DNA from 3 places in the Serratia sp. NPDC087055 genome. Region 2 is predicted to be linked to each of the others. Evidence: predicted binding sites of a transcription regulator. Region 2 holds the regulator's gene; each other region holds the start of a gene.

Region 1 (6,959 bases), on a different contig from region 2:
GCTTACACCCTGCAGCGGGTGGCAGAGCTAAATCCGGATCGTCTGAGCGTATTTAACTACGCTCATATGCCGAATTTATTCGCGGCCCAGCGCAAAATCAAAGACGTGGATTTGCCGACGGCACAGCAGAAGCTGGATATCCTGCAACAGACCATCGCCTCCCTGACCGAATCGGGTTACCAGTTTATTGGCATGGACCACTTTGCACGCCCAGATGATGAACTGGCGGTGGCGCAACGTGAAGGAAAGCTGCACCGTAATTTCCAGGGGTATACCACCCAGGGCGACAGTGATCTCCTGGGGCTTGGGGTTTCGGCCATCAGCATGCTGGGTGACAGCTATGCGCAGAACCAGAAAGAGCTGAAAACCTATTACAGCCGCGTTGAAGCGCAGGGCAATGCACTGTGGCGCGGCCTGGCTATGACGGAAGACGATTGTTTGCGGCGTGAGGTGATCAAAACGTTGATTTGTAACTTTAAGCTGGACTACCTGGCAATAGAACAGCCGTTCGGCATCAGCTTCGCCAGCTATTTTGCTGAAGATTTGCAACTGCTGGCGCCGTTTGAACGTGACGGGTTGGTGGAACGCAACGAGCAGGGTATCCGTGTTACGCCACGTGGCCGGTTACTGATCCGCAATATCTGCATGTGCTTTGATATCTACCTGCGTCAGCAGGCGCGCACGCAGCAATTCTCTCGGGTTATTTGAGGAATAAAAAAACAGCCGCATTAGCGGCTGTTTTTTCGATTAACTATTTAACTCAAAAAATTAATCAGTGCTGCGCACAGCACCGCAGCCACGGCTGCCTGTGGCGTGTGGCTGGCAGCGGAGCCAAGCGCTGCACCTTGGGAAATGAATGCGACAAATGAGTCCAGCATCGAGAGCCTCCAGAGTGTGCGCTTCGATCATACTGCTGCCTTACTGGCTGTAAAGTCTGACATAGCGGTTTTTTTGTGCGCCAGATTGCGTTTTCTATAATCAATCACGCAAACTATTCCATTCCCAACTCTTTTAATTTACGCGTTAACGTATTGCGGCCCCAGCCCAGCAAACGTGCGGCCTCCTGCTTATGCCCTTGGGTATGACGCAGTGCCGTGGTGAGCAGCGTGCGTTCCATTTCAGGCTGTGCTTCTGACAGCAAGTTTTGATGACCGGAGCGCAGTGCGCGGTCGGCCCACTGTGCCAGCAATGTGGCCCAGCTGTCTGGCAGACTGTGGCTGGTGGTTTCTGGCGCAGAGGTCTCAAACAACTCACTCGGCAGATCCTGAATCAGCACCTCTTGCCCGGCGGCCATTACGGTTAACCAGCGGCAGGTGTTCTCCAATTGACGCACGTTGCCTGGCCACGGCAGACGAGTCAGAGCCGTTTCGGTCTCTGGATGCAAATTCTTCGCCTCAACGCCCAGCTCTTTTGCTGCCACCTGCAGGAAGTAGCGCGCCAGGCGCGGAATGTCCTCACGGCGCTCACGCAATGGCGGCAGGTGTACACGTATCACATTGAGACGATGGAACAGATCCTCACGGAATTTGCCTTCTTGTACGCGTAATTCCAGGTTCTGGTGTGTCGCGGCGATGATACGAACGTCTACCTTAACCGGGGCATAACCGCCGACCCGATAGAATTGGCCATCTGCCAGTACCCGCAGCAAACGGGTTTGAACATCCAGCGGCATATCGCCGATTTCATCCAGGAACAAGGTTCCGCCGTCAGCCTGCTCAAAGCGGCCCTGACGGATCTGATTGGCACCGGTAAAGGCCCCCTTTTCGTGACCGAACAGTTCAGATTCGATCAGATCTTTGGGAATAGCGGCCATATTTAATGCGATAAAAGGCGATTTGACGCGCGGGCTGTGGCGGTGCAGAGCATGAGCCACCAGTTCTTTACCTGTGCCGGATTCACCGTTGATCAACACGCTGATCGACGAGCGTGATAGACGTCCGATAATACGGAACACATCCTGCATTGCCGGGGCTTCGCCGATAATATCCGCTACCGGATCGTTAGCCGGCTGGCTGCGCGCCGGCTGTTGTTGTTCCTGATAATGACTGATAGCACGTTCGACCAGTGCGACAGCTTCATCGATATCAAAAGGTTTTGGCAGGTAATCAAATGCCCCTTGTTGATATGCGCTGACAGCGGCGTCCAAATCCGAATGTGCCGTCATTATGATGACCGGAAGCATAGGGTGGCGCTGCTTTATCTGCTTGAGTAATGCAAGACCATCCATGCCGGGCATGCGGATGTCAGACAGCAACACGTCAGGTGTTTGCGTGGACAGGGCTTCCAACACCTCATTGCCACTCTCGAAGGTCACGCAGCTCACACCCGCCCCAGTGAGTGCGCGTTCAAGCACCCAGCGGATGGAGCTATCGTCATCGACGATCCAGACTATCCCTCGTTGCATAGAAAACCTCACTGACGAATAGGCAGGTACACCGAGAATTCGGTATGTCCTGGCCAACTGTTAAATTCAATTTTTCCGCAATGTTGATCAATAAGATTACGGGCGATGGATAAACCCAAGCCGGTTCCGCCTTCGCGGCCACTGACCATTGGGTAAAACAGCGTGTCTTGTAACTGCGCCGGCACGCCGGGGCCGTCATCCTCTATATCGATACGTGCTGCCAGCCGGTAACGACTGCCATGCAGGGTGATCTGGAACGCGGTGCGGGTACGCAGCGTGATGGTGCCGCCAGCCGGCCCCAGTGCCTGCAGAGCGTTACGGGTAATGTTCAGCAGAACCTGTTCGATTTGATCCGGATCGTGTGCCATTTCTGGCAGGCTGGGGTCGTAATCACGGACCAGCGTCACGTTATCGGGTTTCTCGAGAGCCACCAGTTGGCAAACGCGTTCTGCGACCTGATGAATACTTTGGGTAATGTGCTGGCCAGGCCGTTGTGGGCCCAGCAGGCGATCAACCAGGTTGCGCAGGCGGTCGGCCTGTTCAATGATGACCTTGGTGTATTCGGTCAGTGATGGATCAGGCAGCGCCTTGGCCAGCAACTGCGCCGCGCCCCGTAAACCACCCAATGGGTTTTTGATCTCGTGTGCCAGACCACGGACTAAATCACGCGCTGCAACTTGTTGTGCGTGCTGTAACTGTTCCTGACTCAGGCGGCGTTGGTTATCCATCGGCGCCAGCTCGACCAAGATGTAGCCTTCAGGCAGCGCCTGGGCGGTCAAAGAGAGGATGTGCGCACGCCCGTCAACCACCAGGGTCACTTCGTTATCGGTAAAGCCCTGACCGGCGTGCAGGCTCTCACGCATCAAATCGACGTTCAGTGAGAAGTAGCCGAGCAGATCGGGTAACGGCGTACCGAAAAGTTTACGGGAGCTCTGTGCCAGCAGTTGTTGTGCTGCCGGATTGGCGTAATGAACCGCCAGTGAGTCATCCAACAGCAGAATGCTGTTAATGAGCGAATTGAGGATCTGCCCTGCGTCGGGCAGCTTGCCAGTTGCCATATATGCCCTTCATCTTTCAAGACGCAGCGTTGTTGGCTGCTCTTACTCACACCAGTCACTTGGCAGACCAAGCTCCTGTCGGTTGGCTCGGTTGCCGCCTAGCTGCACCTTGAAATTCATTGGGCATAGCAGACGACTGCACCTTTTTAGTGCATTTATCCTACTCCATCCGTCATGTACGCGGTATGGAATAGTTTTGCAGAAAATATGGTGGAGAAAAAAACCCATCCGAAGATGGGCAGAAAGTTTCCACGGCAACAAAAAAGACAACTAAATCTGGGCGCCGTCCGCAGACGGCGCGGTAAAACTTAAACGCTGTAGTAGAGTTCGAATTCAACCGGGTGTGGCGTCATGCGAACACGATCCATTTCTTCTTTACGCAGGTCGATATAAGCGTCGATCGCGTCGTCGGTGAAGACGCCGCCACGGGTCAGGAACTCGCGGTCTTCGCTTAATGCAGCCAGCGCTTCATCCAGGGAGCCTGCAACTTTTGGAATTTCAGCTTCTTCTTCCGGTGGCAGGTCATACAGGTTTTTGTCCATGGCATCGCCAGGGTGGATTTTATTAATCACACCGTCCAGGCCTGCCATCAGCAGAGCTGCGAAGCACAGGTATGGGTTAGCTGCTGGATCCGGGAAGCGAGCTTCGATACGACGCGCTTTCGGGCTAGCTACTACCGGAATACGGATAGAAGCGGAGCGGTTACGGGCTGAGTAAGCCAGCATGACCGGGGCTTCGTAGCCTGGGACCAGACGCTTGTAAGAGTTGGTGGTCGGGTTGGCCAGGGCATTGATTGCTTTAGCATGCTTGATGATACCGCCGATATAGAACAGGGCAGTTTCAGACAGGCCGCCGTATTTGTCGCCAGCGAACAGGTTCGTGCCGTTCTTGGACAGAGACATGTGGCAGTGCATACCAGAACCGTTATCACCGAACATTGGCTTCGGCATGAAGGTCGCTGTTTTACCAAATGCGTGAGCCACGTTGTGAACCACGTATTTGTAGATTTGGATTTCGTCAGCTTTTTTGGTCATGGTGTTGAAGCGGGTTGCCACTTCGTTCTGACCTGCAGTTGCCACTTCATGGTGGTGCGCTTCAACAACCAGACCCATTTCTTCCATGGTCAAACACATGGTAGAACGGATGTCTTGTGAAGAGTCGACCGGAGGAACTGGGAAGTAGCCGCCTTTCACTGCCGGACGGTGGCCTTTGTTGCCGCCATCGTATTGGGTGCCTGAGTTCCATGCGCCTTCGATATCGTCGATAGCCACGTGGGAACCACGGATGCTGCTGCCGAAACGAATGTCATCGAACAGGAAGAATTCTGGCTCTGGCCCGAACAATACGGTGTCCGCAATGCCGGATGAACGCAGGAAGTCTTCTGCACGCTTGGAAATGGAGCGTGGGTCACGGTCATAGCCTTGCATGGTGCCTGGCTCAAGGATGTCGCAACGAATAATCAGGGTAGATTCTTCGAAGAACGGGTCCAATACCGCCGTGCTGGCGTCTGGCATCAGCACCATGTCAGATTCGTTGATACCTTTCCAACCGCCGATCGAGGAGCCGTCAAACATTTTACCTTCTTCGAAGAAGTCGGCATTCACCTGGTGAGCAGGGATGGTGACGTGTTGTTCTTTACCCTTGGTGTCAGTGAAACGCAGGTCTACGAATTTCACTTCATGCTCATTCAGCATCGTCAAAACGTGTTCAGCGGACATACTTAACTCTCCCGGATTTATCATTGTCGTCGTCGTGGAACGAATCTGTGAAACTGGCTTTTTTTGCCTTGAAAAGACTAAAGCGAAAACTGTGCCAACTTTGCGAAAGCGTGTTAAACGCCTTTCTGTGCGGGTTTTGCACAGAATGAGTATGCACCATTAGTGACGTATTGCACTTAAATGGTGCAATCAGTGCGAGGTGGGGCACTGTAATGGTGCAAAAGTGCACCAGATGATGCTTTTTGCACCGTGAAAGGGATCACATACTGACCTGTACACAGTTGTTTATAAGAGACTGTTGTGATCTTGTTTAGTCCCTCGCTTAATACGTGTACAATAGCGCGCTATTTCTAATGCCTGAGGCAAAGCTGTGATCGAAAATTTGCGTAACATCGCCATTATTGCCCACGTTGACCATGGTAAAACCACCCTGGTTGATAAGCTGCTGCAACAATCCGGTACTTTCGGAGAGCGTGTAGAAGCCACCGAACGCGTAATGGACTCCAACGATTTGGAGAAAGAGCGTGGGATTACCATCCTCGCAAAAAACACCGCCATTAATTGGAAAGACTACCGCATCAACATCGTGGATACCCCAGGACACGCCGACTTCGGCGGTGAGGTTGAGCGTGTGATGTCAATGGTTGACTCGGTGCTGCTGGTTGTGGACGCAATGGATGGCCCAATGCCGCAAACCCGCTTTGTGACCAAAAAAGCGTTTGCTAATGGTCTGAAGCCGATCGTGGTAATCAACAAGGTTGACCGTCCAGGCGCACGTCCTGATTGGGTTGTTGATCAGGTCTTCGACCTGTTCGTTAACCTCGACGCGACCGACGAGCAGCTCGACTTCCCAATCATCTATGCTTCTGCACTGATGGGGATCGCGGGTACTGACCACAATGAGATGGCGGAAGACATGACCCCGCTGTATCAAGCGATCGTGGACCACGTGTCTGCACCGCAGGTTGAGCTCGAAGCACCGTTCCAGATGCAGATCTCTCAGCTGGACTACAACAACTACCTGGGCGTGATCGGCATCGGCCGTATCAAGCGCGGTAAAGTGAAGCCAAACCAGCAGGTCACTATCATCGATAGCGAAGGTAAAACTCGCAGCGGTAAAGTGGGCAAAGTGCTGGGCCACATGGGTCTGGAGCGTATCGAGTCGACCCTGGCTGAAGCGGGCGACATCATCGCTATCACCGGTCTGGGCGAGCTGAACATTTCCGACACCATCTGTGACACCTCTGCAGTGGAAGCACTGCCAGCGCTGTCTGTCGATGAGCCAACCGTAACCATGTTCTTCAACGTCAACACCTCACCTTTCTGCGGTAAAGAAGGTAAGTTCGTGACTTCACGTCAAATCCTTGAGCGTCTGAACAAGGAATTGGTGCACAACGTTGCGTTGCGTGTTGAAGAAACTGAAGATGCTGACGCATTCCGCGTATCTGGCCGTGGTGAACTTCACCTGTCGGTTCTGATCGAAAACATGCGTCGTGAAGGTTTCGAACTGGCGGTATCCCGTCCGAAAGTTATCTTCCGTGAAATCGATGGTCGTAAACAAGAGCCGTTTGAGAACGTGACCTTGGACATCGAAGAACAGCACCAGGGTTCAGTCATGCAAGCCATGGGTGAGCGTAAAGCTGACCTGAAAAACATGGATCCAGACGGTAAAGGCCGTGTGCGTCTCGACTACGTGATCCCAAGCCGTGGCTTGATTGGCTTCCGTAACGAGTTCATGACCATGACCTCTGGTACCGGTCTGCTGTACTCCACCTTCAG
Region 2 (6,959 bases):
TAACGGCATGAAAATGCGTGGGAACCTGCGGACCAAAACCGCTGAGCTGATTGATAAGGTTAAGACCAACTATGAAATTCAGAACCAAAAAACAACGCCGTAATCTGTTGATCGGCAGCTTGATTTTGGCCGCCAGCGCCCCCGCTTGGGCGCTGAAGTCCGACTCCAATCAACCGGTGAGCATTGATTCACTGAAACAGTCACTGGATATGCAGAGCAACGTCAGCACCTTTACTGATAACGTGGTGATTAAGCAAGGCACCATCGATATCAAGGCGGACAAGGTCGTGGTGACTCGGCCGGGCGGCGATCAGAACAAAACCTACATTGAAGCCTTTGGTAACCCAGTGACTTTTTACCAGATGCAAGACAGTGGCAAGCCGGTGAAAGGCCATGCCCAAAAGGTCCGTTACGATGTCGCCTCGCAGTTAGTGACCCTGACCGGGAATGCCTATCTGGAACAGCTCGACAGCAACGTAAAAGGCGATCGCATCACCTACCTGGTGCAACAGCAGCAAATGCAGGCGTTTAGCGATAAAGGCAAACGCGTGACTACGGTTCTGGTACCGTCGCAGTTGCAAGACAAAAACGGGCAAAAGAAGAGTAACTAATCACTTATGGCTACACTCATCGCAGAAAACTTGGCGAAAGCCTACAAGGGCCGCAAAGTTGTTGAAGACGTCAGTCTGAACGTGAAATCCGGCGAAATCGTCGGCCTTCTGGGGCCGAACGGTGCCGGTAAGACCACCACCTTCTACATGGTGGTGGGTATCGTTCAACGTGATGCCGGGCGTATCGTGATTGACGAAGAAGACATCAGCCTGTTGCCACTGCATGCGCGCGCGCGTCGTGGTATCGGCTATCTACCGCAAGAAGCGTCAATCTTCCGCCGCCTGAGCGTGTATGACAACCTGATGGCCGTTCTTGAGATCCGTGATGACCTCAGCAGCGAACAGCGAGCAGACCGTGCGGTAGAGCTGATGGAAGAGTTCCATATCTCCCATCTGCGCGACAACCTGGGCCAGGCCTTGTCCGGTGGCGAACGCCGCCGCGTGGAGATCGCCCGAGCCCTGGCGGCCAACCCGAAATTCATCCTGCTGGATGAACCCTTCGCCGGGGTCGACCCCATCTCCGTTATCGACATTAAAAAGATTATCGAGCACTTGCGTGATAGCGGCCTGGGCGTGCTGATCACCGACCACAACGTGCGCGAAACGCTGGACGTATGTGAACGCGCCTACATTGTCAGCCAGGGCAAACTGATTGCTCACGGCACGCCGGATGCTATTCTGGCCGATGAGCAGGTGAAACGCGTTTATCTGGGCGAAGAATTCCGCCTCTGAGTACCAGCGCGCCCATTGGGCGACGGTTAACGGAAGTAAACAGAAGATTATGAAGCAAGGTTTGCAACTCAGGTTTAGCCAACAATTGGCTATGACCCCCCAACTCCAGCAGGCTATCCGCCTGTTGCAGTTGTCCACGCTTGAACTCCAGCAGGAGATACAGCTGGCATTAGAGAGCAACCCATTGCTTGAACAGACTGACCTGCACGAAGAAATCGAAACCAAAGAAACCCTCGAAACCGAAGGTTTGGACACCCGCGAAGCGCTAGAACAGAAAGACATGCCGGAAGAGCTGCCGTTGGACGCTACCTGGGATGAAATCTATACGGCGGGTACCCCCTCCGGTACCCGTACTGATTACAGCGATGATGAACTCCCGGTTTATCAAGGTGAAACCACCCAGACCCTGCAGGACTATCTGATGTGGCAGGTGGATCTCACACCGTTTTCCGATACGGATGCCGCCATCGCCACCTCAATCGTTGACGCTGTCGACGACACCGGTTATCTCACCGTGCCGCTGGAAGACATTCTGGAGAGCATCGGTGACGAAAATGTGACAATGGACGAAGTCGAAGCCGTATTGAAACGCGTACAGCGTTTTGATCCGGTTGGCGTTGCCGCGCGCGATCTGCGTGATTGCCTGTTGGTTCAGCTTTCCCAGTATGCCGAAGACACGCCCTATCTGGCTGAAGCACGCCTGATCATCAGTGAACACCTGGACTTGCTGGCCAACCACGACTTTCGCAGCCTAATGCGAACAACGCGCTCAAAAGAAGATACACTGAAAGAAGCGATGCAGCTGATTCAGTCACTCGATCCGCGTCCGGGCCAGTCGATCAATACCGGCGAGTCTGAGTACGTGATCCCAGACGTGCTGGTACGCAAAGTGCAAGATGTTTGGACGGTTGAGCTCAACAGTGACAGTATTCCACGGCTGAAGATCAACCAGCAATACGCCGCCATGGGCAACAGCGCGCGTAACGACAGCGACGGACAGTACATCCGCAGTAATCTGCAGGAAGCCAAATGGCTGATCAAAAGTCTGGAAAGCAGGAACGACACTTTACTGAAAGTCTCACGCTGCATTGTCGAGCAGCAACAGGCCTTCTTTGAGCAAGGTGCAGAATTTATGAAACCCATGGTACTGGCGGACATCGCTCAGGCCGTGGAGATGCATGAATCGACAATCTCACGCGTGACTACGCAAAAGTTTTTGCACAGTCCGCGCGGCATTTTCGAATTGAAATATTTCTTCTCAAGCCATGTGAATACCGACAGCGGAGGCGAGGCTTCCTCTACGGCGATCCGGGCAGTCGTGAAGAAAATGATCGCGGCGGAAAACCCCGCCAAACCGCTCAGCGACAGCAAGCTGGCCACCCTGCTCTCCGATCAGGGGATCATCGTGGCGCGGCGTACCGTCGCCAAGTACCGAGAGTCTTTGTCCATCCCGCCGTCCAACCAGCGTAAACAGTTGGTTTGACCTCTATTGAGAAGGAAGACACTATGCAGCTCAACATTACCGGACACCACATCGAAATCACCGAACCATTGCGTGAGTTCGTGAACACCAAGTTCGCTAAACTCGAACAGTATTTTGACCGCATAAATCAGGTGTATGTCGTTCTTAGTGTGGAAAAAGTGCAACAGATTGCGGAAGCAACGGTGCACGTGAATGGAGGCGAGTTGCACGCCACCTCGGAAGACGAGAACATGTATGCTGCAATTGATACCCTGATCGACAAACTGGCACGTCAATTGAACAAACATAAAGACAAACTGAAGCAACACTGACATTCTGGGCCGTTTCCGTCCGCGGATTCGGCTCAAACGTAGATTCGGCCATCGGCGCGTTACCTGTTTGTCTATGGGTACCGCGCCGATAAGCCAACAGGCGAAAAATCACCTCACAAGCCTGCTTGCTGGTGTGGTTTTAAGTGAAGATGAGATGAACAACGAAACAATGCAATTAAGCTCGGTCTTAAACATCGAGTGCACCAGAAGCGCCGTCCATTGCACTAGCAAGAAACGCGCTTTGGAAATTATCAGCGAACTGGCCGCCAAGCAGCTAAACCTGTCACCACAGGTGGTGTTTGACGCGGTTCTCACCCGCGAGCGTATGGGCAGCACCGGTATCGGCAACGGTATCGCCATTCCCCATGGCAAACTGGAAGAGGACACATTGCGGGCTGTTGGCGTGTTTATCCGTCTCGACCAACCTATCGCCTTTGATGCCATTGATAACCAGCCGGTCGATCTGCTATTCGCCTTACTGGTACCGGCAGATCAATGTAAAACCCATTTGCATACCCTGTCCCTGGTCGCCAAGCGCCTGGCCGACAAAACCGTATGCCGTCGCCTGCGTGCCGCGCAAAGTGACGAAGAGCTTTACCAAATCATCACCGAGTAACGCCCGGCTGGCGTGACTTCCAGCCCGGATAACGATACTGTTTAGCCATGATGGATTCCGGTTCAGGCCGGAATAATAAAGTTTCTAAAGGTGGCGATAGACGCCACTGAGATGCCAGGGGAGTTTCCACATGGTGCTGATGATTGTCAGCGGCCGTTCCGGTTCAGGGAAATCCGTCGCCTTGCGGGCGTTGGAAGACATGGGTTTTTACTGCGTTGATAACCTGCCCGTGGTACTGCTACCGCAGCTTGCCAATACGCTGGCGGAACGCAACAGCTCCGCAGCGGTAAGCATCGACGTACGTAACATGCCGGAATCGCCGGAAGTGTTTGAATATGCGATGACTCAGCTGCCTGACAGCTTCTCGCCGCAGTTGCTGTTCCTCGACGCCGATCGCAATACGCTGATTCGCCGCTACAGTGATACACGCCGTCTGCATCCGCTCTCTAGCAAGAACCTGTCACTGGAAAGCGCTATCGATGAAGAGAGTGATCTGCTCGAACCCCTGCGTTCCAGAGCCGACCTGATCATCGACACGTCAGAAATGTCAGTGCATGAGCTGGCCGAAATGCTGCGTACACGCCTGTTGGGCAAACGCGAGCGTGAGCTAACCATGGTGTTTGAATCCTTCGGCTTTAAACACGGTATCCCGATCGATGCCGATTACGTGTTCGACGTACGATTCTTGCCGAACCCACACTGGGATCCAAAACTGCGCCCAATGACCGGTTTGGATAAACCCGTTGCCTCATTCCTCGATCGCCACACTGAAGTGCACAACTTCATCTACCAGACGCGCAGTTATCTGGAACAGTGGCTGCCGATGCTGGAAACCAACAACCGCAGCTACCTGACGGTGGCCATTGGCTGTACCGGCGGTAAACACCGTTCAGTGTACGTGGCGGAACAATTGGCCGACTACTTCCGCTCGCGCGGCAAGAACGTGCAATCACGCCATCGTACGTTGGAAAAACGCAAACAATGACGGTCAAGCAAACGGTTGAAATCAAAAACAAACTTGGTATGCATGCACGCCCAGCGATGAAGCTGTTCGAGCTGGTGCAGAGTTTTGACGCCGAAGTGATGCTGCGTAACGACAGCGGCACAGAAGCCGAGGCCAGCAGCGTGATTGCGCTGCTGATGCTGGACTCCGCACAGGGGCGCCATATCGAAGTGGAAGCCACAGGCCCGGATGAAGTAAAAGCGTTGGCCGCCGTGATTGAGTTGATTAATTCCGGTTTTGACGAAGATTAAAGAGTAAGGTGCGCTGCATGATGCGCACCGATTTTACAACACCTCATTCCTGCAGCTAGATCCGGCTCAAACAGTCCAGCGCCACCGCCTTAAAGCTATCAAAATTGTCACTGCCCAGCAGGCGACTCATCGATCGTTCACGCACGAAGGTGACGAACAGATCATAGATCGCCATCGCTTCTTCGTAATCGCTTTTACTGATTGCCAGCAGGAAGATCACGTGAGCGATCTCACCTTCGCCCCAGACGATGCCCTGTGGTGCCAGCAGCGTCACCACCACGGTTTTTTTCGCCAGTAACCCGAGTGAGTGTGGCAGTGCGATACCTTCACCCAACATCGTGGAAACAATGGCTTCGCGCTCAACTACCGACGGATAAAAATCATCACCAACATAGCCTTCACGTTCAAGCTGACTACAGACTTGCTGGAACAATTGCGCCTGGGTCAGCGATTCGTTGACCACCATAAAGTGGTCGGCATCGAAGAACTTCTCCAGCATGTAGGGTTTGGTGCGATCCACCAGAACCAGTTTGCCAAGCTGCTCTAGCTGATATTCAGTCGGGAACGGTGACATCACAACCACAGGCTTGTTCTTTTCGCTGACCCGCGCGTTGGAAATAACAAAATCTTCGTCAATATGGTTGAGCACCTCGTAATCACGTAGCGAAACGATCCTCGTCATGACCAGTTGTGGGTACTTACGCGCAATCTGTGCCTGGATCATCCGCACCGTCGAGTTGCCGGTATCACAGACCAACATCACCTGCGGGTGCCGCTCATAGCCGATGTTGTAATGCCGTTCCAGCCCAACACCAATGTGCAGTACCAGATACCCAATTTCGTTCTCACTCAGGGTATAAGGCGTGTATTTCCCCCAGCTAGACACTGCCGCCAGCGTCACATCATAGGCCATCGGGTAATGCTGCTTGATATTCGCCAACAGTGGATTGGGGATATTAATCTGGTACTTCACCCGAGTGATCATGGTTTTGATATGGGTGAGCAGATCGGCTCGCAGCTGTTTATCACCCTGCAGATTGTAGTTATAGTGCGCGTTGATGTAGGACAGAATGTAATCCACCAGCGCTTCTTCATCGTCTGCGTTGATCTCGGTCGGCTGCACCTCTTGCACCCGCCGCGCAGCAATATTCACCCGCAGGTAAGCCTCTTCCGCCATCGACACGTCTTTCCCGCTGGCTTTGCGCAGCTCCCCTGCCAACCAGGTAGATACCTTGCGTACCGCGTCATCGCCATCCTCAACGTCAAAGTCCGGTAACGGGTAGCCGTCGGTAATGCGCCGCAACGCCACCGCACAGTAGAAGATAAGGTACTGCTCGCCCTCATCGGTCAAACGAATGGCGTATTGCGACAACAGCGGATGCAGCAGCCCGGCGAAAGTAGACACCTGTGGTTGCAGCAGGATCTCATTGTTGAGTAGCGGGTTCTCCGCGTCGGCCAGATGCAGTTGGAATAAAAGATCGGTCAGACAAGCACGGATCGCCATCTCAGAGCCAAACAGCTTCATACCGTAACGCGGTTTGGTTTCGATGGTTAACTGGTAGTGCGCCAAGCGCTCTCTCACCTCAGCCATGTCGTTTTGCAGCGTACCGCGGCTGACAAACCATTCATCGGCTAAATCTTCAAGCTTTAGAGAAAAAGCTGAGGTCAAAAAACGAATCAGCAGATAGTGCACGCGTTCCTGTGCACTACGCGGCGTCGCGTGCTTTTTGCGTTCTTGATGCTGCAAGGCGCTGAACAGCGCAGCGTCATCAACCTGTAAGTGGTAGCCCGCACCACGGCTATGTACAAAGTGGGCCCCGTATTTTTCCAGAATATCGTTCAGTGCGGTGATATCAGCACGTACGGTTCGGGTAGACACGGCGAAACGCTTCGCCAGCTCATCCTGTGGCAAAGTCTCAGACTGTAAAGCATCAAACAGATAGGCTAAACGC
Region 3 (6,959 bases), on a different contig from region 2:
ATGCTCTGAGTCCTGTGGCGTCAGGCGCAGATACTGAGTGCTACGCTGTACCTGCTGGGCGTAGGTATAATGGGTGTTGTGCTCAATGTTCAGTTTCATTGTGCCTCCAGATAAGTGTGATGGACGCTCTCCGCAATACCGCTAATCTGCCCGAGAAACGCGTCTAACCAGTTGGTTAGCCCCACCTTGTTCAGGTCTTTCATGCTGCTGAATCGCAGCTCGGCGTGCAGGGTGTGCGCCAGTCGGCGTGGCTGATTTGAACGGTTACCGCCAATTTGCTCCAGCTGCTGCACCATGTCGCCGACGCAGGCCAGCAGGGAGCGTGGGATTTCATTACGCAGGATCATCAGTTCGGCAATGGTGTCCCGGCTGAGCTGCTGTTTGTAGATGCTGTGATAGGCTTCGCGTGCGCTCACGGCCCGCAGCAACGTGTCCATGCGGTAATACTCGCGTACCGGGTCGCCGTCCCTGTCCATCAAGCTATTCTTGACTCCCAGCAGACGTGCGGTGCCGTCGGCCCGCTCCAACAGGGTACCGAGGCGGATAAAGCACATGGCGTCACTGCGTAACAAGGTGCCGAACATGGCACCGCGAAACAGGTGTGAACGCTCTTTCACCCAGTCGAAAAAGGCATCTGCGCCTACCGAACCTATGCCTTGGCGGCGGATTAGCTTCATCTCGATCCAGGTGGCATTAATGCACTCCCACACCTCGGAGGACAGGCTGCCACGCACCGCATGGGCATTGTTCCACCCCATTTGCAGGCAGCTGTAAATGCTGCTGTAATTGCGGCTGTCGAGTGCGAAAAAACTCACCAGGTTGGCCATGGTTAGATCGGGATAGGCGGCGGCATACAGTTGCCCGGTGCTGGTCAAATTGAGTGGCACCTGCAAATCCTGATCTTCGCTGTCGCGGATTGGCATCATCGACAGCTTGTTGGTCACATCAAGTACCCGGGCAATGCTTTCTGCCCGCTCCAGATAGCGGGCCATCCAATAGAGTTCACTGGCAGTTCGGCTCAGCATATGTCGTCCTCCAACACCCAGGTGTCCTTGGTTCCCCCGCCTTGCGACGAGTTGACCACCAGCGAACCTTGCGCCAGCGCCACACGCGTCAGCCCGCCGGGCACCAGCCGAATTTCAGCCCCGCTGAGGGCAAACGGCCGCAGATCGATATGCCGCGGGGCCAAGCCTTCGTTGACGAAAGTCGGGCAGGTCGACAGCGCCAGGGTATTTTGCGCAATGTAGTTATGGGGTTTGGCTAACAGCAAGGTGCGGAAATGGGCGATTTCGTCTTTGGTCGCCGCCGGGCCGATCAGCATGCCGTAACCACCGGCACCGTGGACCTCTTTCACCACCATCTGATCCAGATTGGCCAACACATAGGACAGCTCATTCTTGTGACGACATTGCCAGGTGGGGACGTTGTTGAGGATCGGCTCTTCTTGCAGATAGAAACGCACCATGTCCGGCACATACGGATAGATCGACTTGTCGTCGGCCACGCCGGTGCCAATGGCGTTTGCCAGTACCACATTGCCGGTGCGGTAAACCGACAGCAGCCCCGGAACGCCGAGCATCGAGTCGGGGCGGAACGCCAGCGGATCGAGGAACGCGTCGTCCACCCGGCGGTAAATCACATCCACCTTGCAAGGCCCGGCGGTGGTGCGCATAAACACGGCGCCGTCCTTGACGAACAGGTCGGCGCTTTCCACCAGCTCAACCCCCATCTGCTGCGCCAGGAAACTGTGCTCGAAATAGGCGCTGTTAAAGCGGCCCGGAGTCAGTACCACGACCGTGGGATCGTTAATCGGCGAGCTTTCGCGCAGGGTTTGCAGCAGGTGCGACGGATAGCGTTCCACCGGTGCAATGCGTTGCTGGGCGAACAGTTCGGGGTACAGGCGCATCATCATCTTGCGGTTTTCCAGCATGTAGGAAACGCCGGAGGGCGTGCGCAGGTTATCTTCCAGCACGTAATATTGGCCGTCACCGTTACGCACCATGTCCACGCCAACGATGTGCGCGTAAATATTGCGGTGCAGATCGACCCCTTGCATACAAGGCTGATATTGATCGTTCGCCAGCACCTGTTCTGCCGGAATGATCCCGGCCTTCAGAATATGTTGTTGATGGTAAATGTCGTGAAGAAAGGCGTTTAGCGCCTGAACACGTTGGCGAATGCCGCGATCGAGCATCGCCCATTCGCTGGCGGGAATGATGCGTGGCACGCTATCAAACGGGATCAGTCGTTCGGCACCATCGTCATCACCATAGACATTAAAGGTAATCCCCACTCGGTGAAACAGCAGTGCAGCTTCTTCTCTTTTGCGTTGAATGGCCTTTTGGTCGGCCTGTTGCAGCCAGTGCCAGTAAGCTTCGTAGTGACCCCGGTGTTTACCCTCAGCCAGAAGCATCTCATCAAAAAACGGTGAAGCGGACAGATCGATATTTAGCATCATCACCTCGTCGACATTACAGGCTGTAAACGGATCCAGCATAAAATGTGCCAAGGTGAGAAAGGGGCGAAAATGGCGCGAAAACACAGGATTGGGACGAGAAGGAGCACTCTCTAGGTGCAATCAAAGCGAGGGGTGCCTTAAAACGGGGCGAAACTGCAGTGAGCGAGAGCCAGAGTGATCGTTAGTGGCGCGTCAGAAGAGGGGCATGCTGCAAGTGGAAAAATAAAAACGGCCAGCCGATGGCTGACCGTTGGGCGCGTTGCCGTAGAATTAACGACGAACGGCGATGGCTTCGATTTCGATTTTCACGTCTTTTGGCAGACGAGCAACTTCGACGCAAGAACGTGCTGGGAAAGGCGCGTTATGTTCGGTGAAGAAGCTTTCGTACGCGGCGTTAACGGTGGCGAAATCGTTCAGATCTTTCACGAATACCGTGGTTTTCACGATATCGGCGACTTTCAGGCCTGCGGCTTCAACGATCGCTTTAACGTTTTCCAGTGACTGGCGTGCCTGAGCGGTCACGTCGTCGGCAACGGCACCGGTTTTAGGATCGACAGGGATCTGACCGGAAGTGATGATCATGCTGCCCAGATCAACGCCCTGCACGTAAGGACCAATGGCTGCCGGGGCGAGTTCAGTGCTGATGTTACGTGACATTTTTTCTCCTAATTTACCCTTCGTCTTTCAAACCGCAGCGTTGTTGGCTACGGCTTAAAATCCATTGGGTAGCAACGTGGGTTGTTCTATCCAGAAACCCCATTATAGGGCGTCGCCGGGAGAATAACAGCGCCGTCTCCCGGCGAAAAGCGCAGATTTAGTCTGCCTGCAATACGACCTGGTGTTCGAACTCTTTCTCGCAGTAATGGCACTTCAGGTGTACGTCACCGTCGCGGGATTTCACGCTAAAGCTGGACGATACCGGTTCACTACGGCTGATGCAGTTGCTGTTCGGACAGGTCAGCACGCCGTCGATATGATCCGGCAGGCTGAGAGTCAGTTTACGCACCACCTCGTAATTATCGATGCGGTTAACCGTCGCTTTGGGGGCGTACATCGCCAATTGGTTGGCTTGTTGCTCCGTCAGGAACGTGTTCTCGATTTTAATCAGATCTTTGCGGCCCAGCTCATTGGACGGCAGGTTCAGGCCGATAGTAATGCGCTGATCGGTGGCAGTCAGTTTAAACAGCGTCAGTAGCTTAAACCCTATCTGTGCCGGAATATGGTCAATCACCGTACCGCATTTGATTGCTTCAACCTGCAGTTTGTTATCGTGAGTCATGACGGTTCCCCCTTAAAGAGCCAAATCTGCGTTTAATACCAGCGCCAACAGTGCCTGACGCGCGTAAATACCGTTGCCTGCCTGCTGGAAGTAGTAGGCGTAGGGTGTTTTATCCACGTCGGTAGTGATCTCGTCAATGCGCGGCAGCGGGTGCAAGACTTTGAGATGGGTACGTGCGTCTGCCAGATCCGCTGCACGCAGGACGAACTGCGCTTTCACGTTAGCGTATTCGGAAGGGTCCAGGCGCTCTTTCTGTACCCGGGTCATGTAGAGAATATCCAGTTCAGGCACCACTTCCTCGATACTGCTGTGCAGGCTGTATTGGATGCCTTTTTCTTCCAGCATTTTCAGGATGTAGGTCGGCATGGCCAGCGCGTCCGGGGCGATGAAGAAGAAGCGGTTGCCTTCAAATTTAGCCAGCGCCTGTGCCAGTGAATGCACGGTACGTCCGTATTTCAGGTCACCCACCATAGCGATATTGATGTTGTTCAGGCGGCCCTGCGTTTCCTGAATGGTGAACAGATCCAGCAGCGTTTGCGTCGGATGCTGGTTGGCCCCGTCACCGGCGTTGAGCACCGGGATCCCGCCGGAGAATTCGGTTGCCAGCCGTGCAGCGCCTTCCTGTGGGTGGCGCATTACGATGGCGTCGACGTAGGTGCCAATGACCGAGATAGTGTCAGCCAGGGTTTCGCCTTTCTTGCCGAGTGAGGTGTTGCTGCCGTCGGCAAAGCCAACCACCGAGGCCCCCAGGCGGTGCATCGCGGTTTCAAACGACAAGCGGGTACGGGTTGACGCTTCAAAGAAGCAGCTGGCAATGACCTTGTGCTTTAGCAGCTCAGGCTGTGGATTGGATTTCAGGCTGGCGGCGGTGCGTAGCACCAGCTCCAGATCCTCGCGGCTGAGATCGTTAATAGAGATGATATTTTTGTGATACAGCGGATTGGCCATTTTTCACTCCTTCTCGACACATGCCCGTGGCGCGGGAATGCCCGTCATCTTTCGAACCGCAGCGGTGTTGGCTTCTCGCTTTTCCCCCGTCACTTAGCTGACTAAGCGCAGGGTGATTCAAGCGGTTACCTCTGGCTGCGCCCCGAAATCTCTCGGGCATGATTTTTTAAGGCAAAAAAAAGCCCCTCAATGAGGGGCTTGAAACGATCGGTTTAGCAACAGGAGAAATAACGGCAGTTGGCTGCCGATTGGCAGTCGGTTTTGTCGGTTGTGGCTAACAAAACAAACGTCGTTTTTCATGCTTTCTCCTGGCAAATTGTCGCGCATTATACTCGCGCTTTTGGACACTGCAAGCGCTAAAACGCCGATTTTTTGCCATTTCGCAATCGATTGGCTGGTTGCTTTTAGGAACCTGCCCTGTAAATCAAGGATCAGTGAGTGCGCCGCAGTAAAATAACCAGCACGAAAATCCCGCCAAGACCGGCAGTAATAATCCCGATGGGCAGTTCTTGGGGCGAGGCAATGACGCGGCTTAGCAGATCGCCGGCAGAGAGTAACATTGCTCCCATGACGCCAACCAACGGCAGCAGGCGCCGGTGACGAACGCCGGTAAAGGGGCGTGCCAGATGGGGAACCATTAAGCCGACAAACCCAATCACTCCGGTTAATGCCACCAGTAACGCGGTCGCCAGCGAACAACACAGAAAGACTTCCATGCGTAATCGGCTGGTGTTGATGCCCAGCGTGCCGGCAGTCTGTTCACCCGCCAGTAAAGCATCCAGCGATCGCCAGCGTAATGTAATCAATACCACCAGTAACAGCAGCGCGATCAAGGCAAAAATCAAATTATCCCAACGGGCCAGACCCAGCCCGCCCAGTGTCCAGAAGAGTACGCTGCCGGCTGTTCGTTGATCGCCGGAAAAAACCAGATAATTGGTGAAGGCCCCGAATAAAAAAGAGACCGCGAGGCCGCAGATGATCAGTTTCTCGGTGCCTTTCTGCGATTGGGTCATGAAAATAAGCATCACGACCGCGGCGGAGAGTATTCCGCCAACAAAAGAGGAAACGGGTAAAGCCCACGCCCCCAGGCTATTACCGAGACGGGTAATCACCAGCACCACGCCGGCAGAGGCGCCCGAGGAAAGGCCGAACAGAAAAGGATCGGCCAGATCGTTGCGGGTAGTGGTTTGCAAGAGTGCGCCGACCAGTGCCAATCCGGCTCCTGCCAGTAAACCCAGCAGCGTTCGTGGCAAACGCAGTTCCAGCACAATGCTTTTAATCATTGGCGGCACATCACCCTGGGTGATACCCAGCGCGGTCATCACCTGAGAAAAAGAGAGTGGCACACTGCCTTGCACGATATTGCCGAGGATGAGCCCTGCCAATAGCAGTGGGGCGACTGCCCATGCCAGCCTAAAACGGTTTTTTTCCGACATTAGCTGAAGGCGGCGGGATAAAGAGCGTGAGCCAGTTTATGGATGGCTTCAATATTGGCCGGCCCCGGCGTCAGTTCCTGATATTTTAATTTCAAATAACGGTGGTGAATAACCGCCAGTGTTTTTTTCATCAGGGGATGTTGTTCAAGGAAAAGCTGCCGTGCGTCGGTATCGCTGGATGCCTCTGATTGGTAATCCACCAGAATGATAAATTCAGGTTCCATCGCCGCGACACTTTCCCAATTGGTGGTCGTCCAACTGGTGTTCAGGGTTTCCATCACATTCTTTGCCCCAGCGGCTTCAATAATTGCCGTCGGCATGGCGTAAGGCCCACTGGTATAGGGCTTTTCTTCACCGGAATCATAAAGAAATACCTTTATCGGTTTTTGCGTCGCAATTTTGCGATGGATACCTTCCACCTGTTTCTGCCAGCCATTGACCAGTGTTTCCGCATCTTCCTGTTTACCAAATACTTTACCGAGTCTAATGATGTCTCCGTATAACAAATCCATACTGGCGCGTGGGCGATGCTTGTCGACGTGGATGCAGCTTTCACTCAGCACCAGCGTTTTGACATTGAATTTTGCCAGCGCTTGCGGGGTAACGTCACCACGCAGACCATAATTCCAGCCTGCAAAGAACAGGTCAGGACTCACGGCGAGCAGGTTTTCGATCGTTGGGTATTTCGGCGCCAGTTCAGGGATCGCCCCCTGCTGTTGCGTGAATTCAGGAATATTTTTATACCAGCCGGAGATCCCCGTCACGCCAACCATCGCCGGCTGCAGCCGCAGGGCAAACGCCATTTGCGACATATTAATGTCTTGAATAACGGCGCGCT

The links. Region 2 encodes sigma-54, which starts transcription at its own class of promoters, with help from an activator protein. Its sites were predicted from a motif close to GTTGGCACANNTTTCGCTNT; they were not measured.
Region 1: the regulator sigma-54 is predicted to act here: its motif matches at 5,260-5,279, upstream of glnA (glutamate--ammonia ligase).
Region 3: the regulator sigma-54 is predicted to act here: its motif matches at 2,491-2,510, upstream of ACI2J2_RS14495 (circularly permuted type 2 ATP-grasp protein).

Annotation. Positions count from the first base shown of each region.
Region 1 is NZ_JBJDOG010000008.1:10,949-17,907, forward strand. Features, by position in the region: gene hemN (oxygen-independent coproporphyrinogen III oxidase) at 1-708, shown strand, start outside; gene ACI2J2_RS23000 (YshB family small membrane protein) at 756-878, opposite strand; gene glnG (nitrogen regulation protein NR(I)) at 992-2,404, opposite strand; gene glnL (nitrogen regulation protein NR(II)) at 2,413-3,462, opposite strand; gene glnA (glutamate--ammonia ligase) at 3,771-5,180, opposite strand; gene typA (ribosome-dependent GTPase TypA) at 5,551-6,959, shown strand, end outside.
Region 2 is NZ_JBJDOG010000003.1:288,634-295,592, forward strand. Features, by position in the region: gene lptC (LPS export ABC transporter periplasmic protein LptC) at 1-103, shown strand, start outside; gene lptA (lipopolysaccharide ABC transporter substrate-binding protein LptA) at 72-611, shown strand; gene lptB (LPS export ABC transporter ATP-binding protein) at 618-1,343, shown strand; gene rpoN (RNA polymerase factor sigma-54) at 1,393-2,826, shown strand; gene hpf (ribosome hibernation promoting factor) at 2,850-3,137, shown strand; gene ptsN (PTS IIA-like nitrogen regulatory protein PtsN) at 3,292-3,753, shown strand; gene rapZ (RNase adapter RapZ) at 3,884-4,738, shown strand; gene npr (PTS phosphocarrier protein NPr) at 4,735-5,007, shown strand; gene ACI2J2_RS17560 (transcription antiterminator) at 5,063-6,959, opposite strand, start outside.
Region 3 is NZ_JBJDOG010000002.1:156,952-163,910, forward strand. Features, by position in the region: gene ACI2J2_RS14485 (transglutaminase N-terminal domain-containing protein) at 1-99, opposite strand, end outside; gene ACI2J2_RS14490 (alpha-E domain-containing protein) at 96-1,025, opposite strand; gene ACI2J2_RS14495 (circularly permuted type 2 ATP-grasp protein) at 1,019-2,455, opposite strand; gene ridA (2-iminobutanoate/2-iminopropanoate deaminase) at 2,729-3,115, opposite strand; gene pyrI (aspartate carbamoyltransferase regulatory subunit) at 3,273-3,737, opposite strand; gene pyrB (aspartate carbamoyltransferase) at 3,750-4,685, opposite strand; gene ACI2J2_RS14515 (FecCD family ABC transporter permease) at 5,117-6,121, opposite strand; gene ACI2J2_RS14520 (ABC transporter substrate-binding protein) at 6,121-6,959, opposite strand, start outside.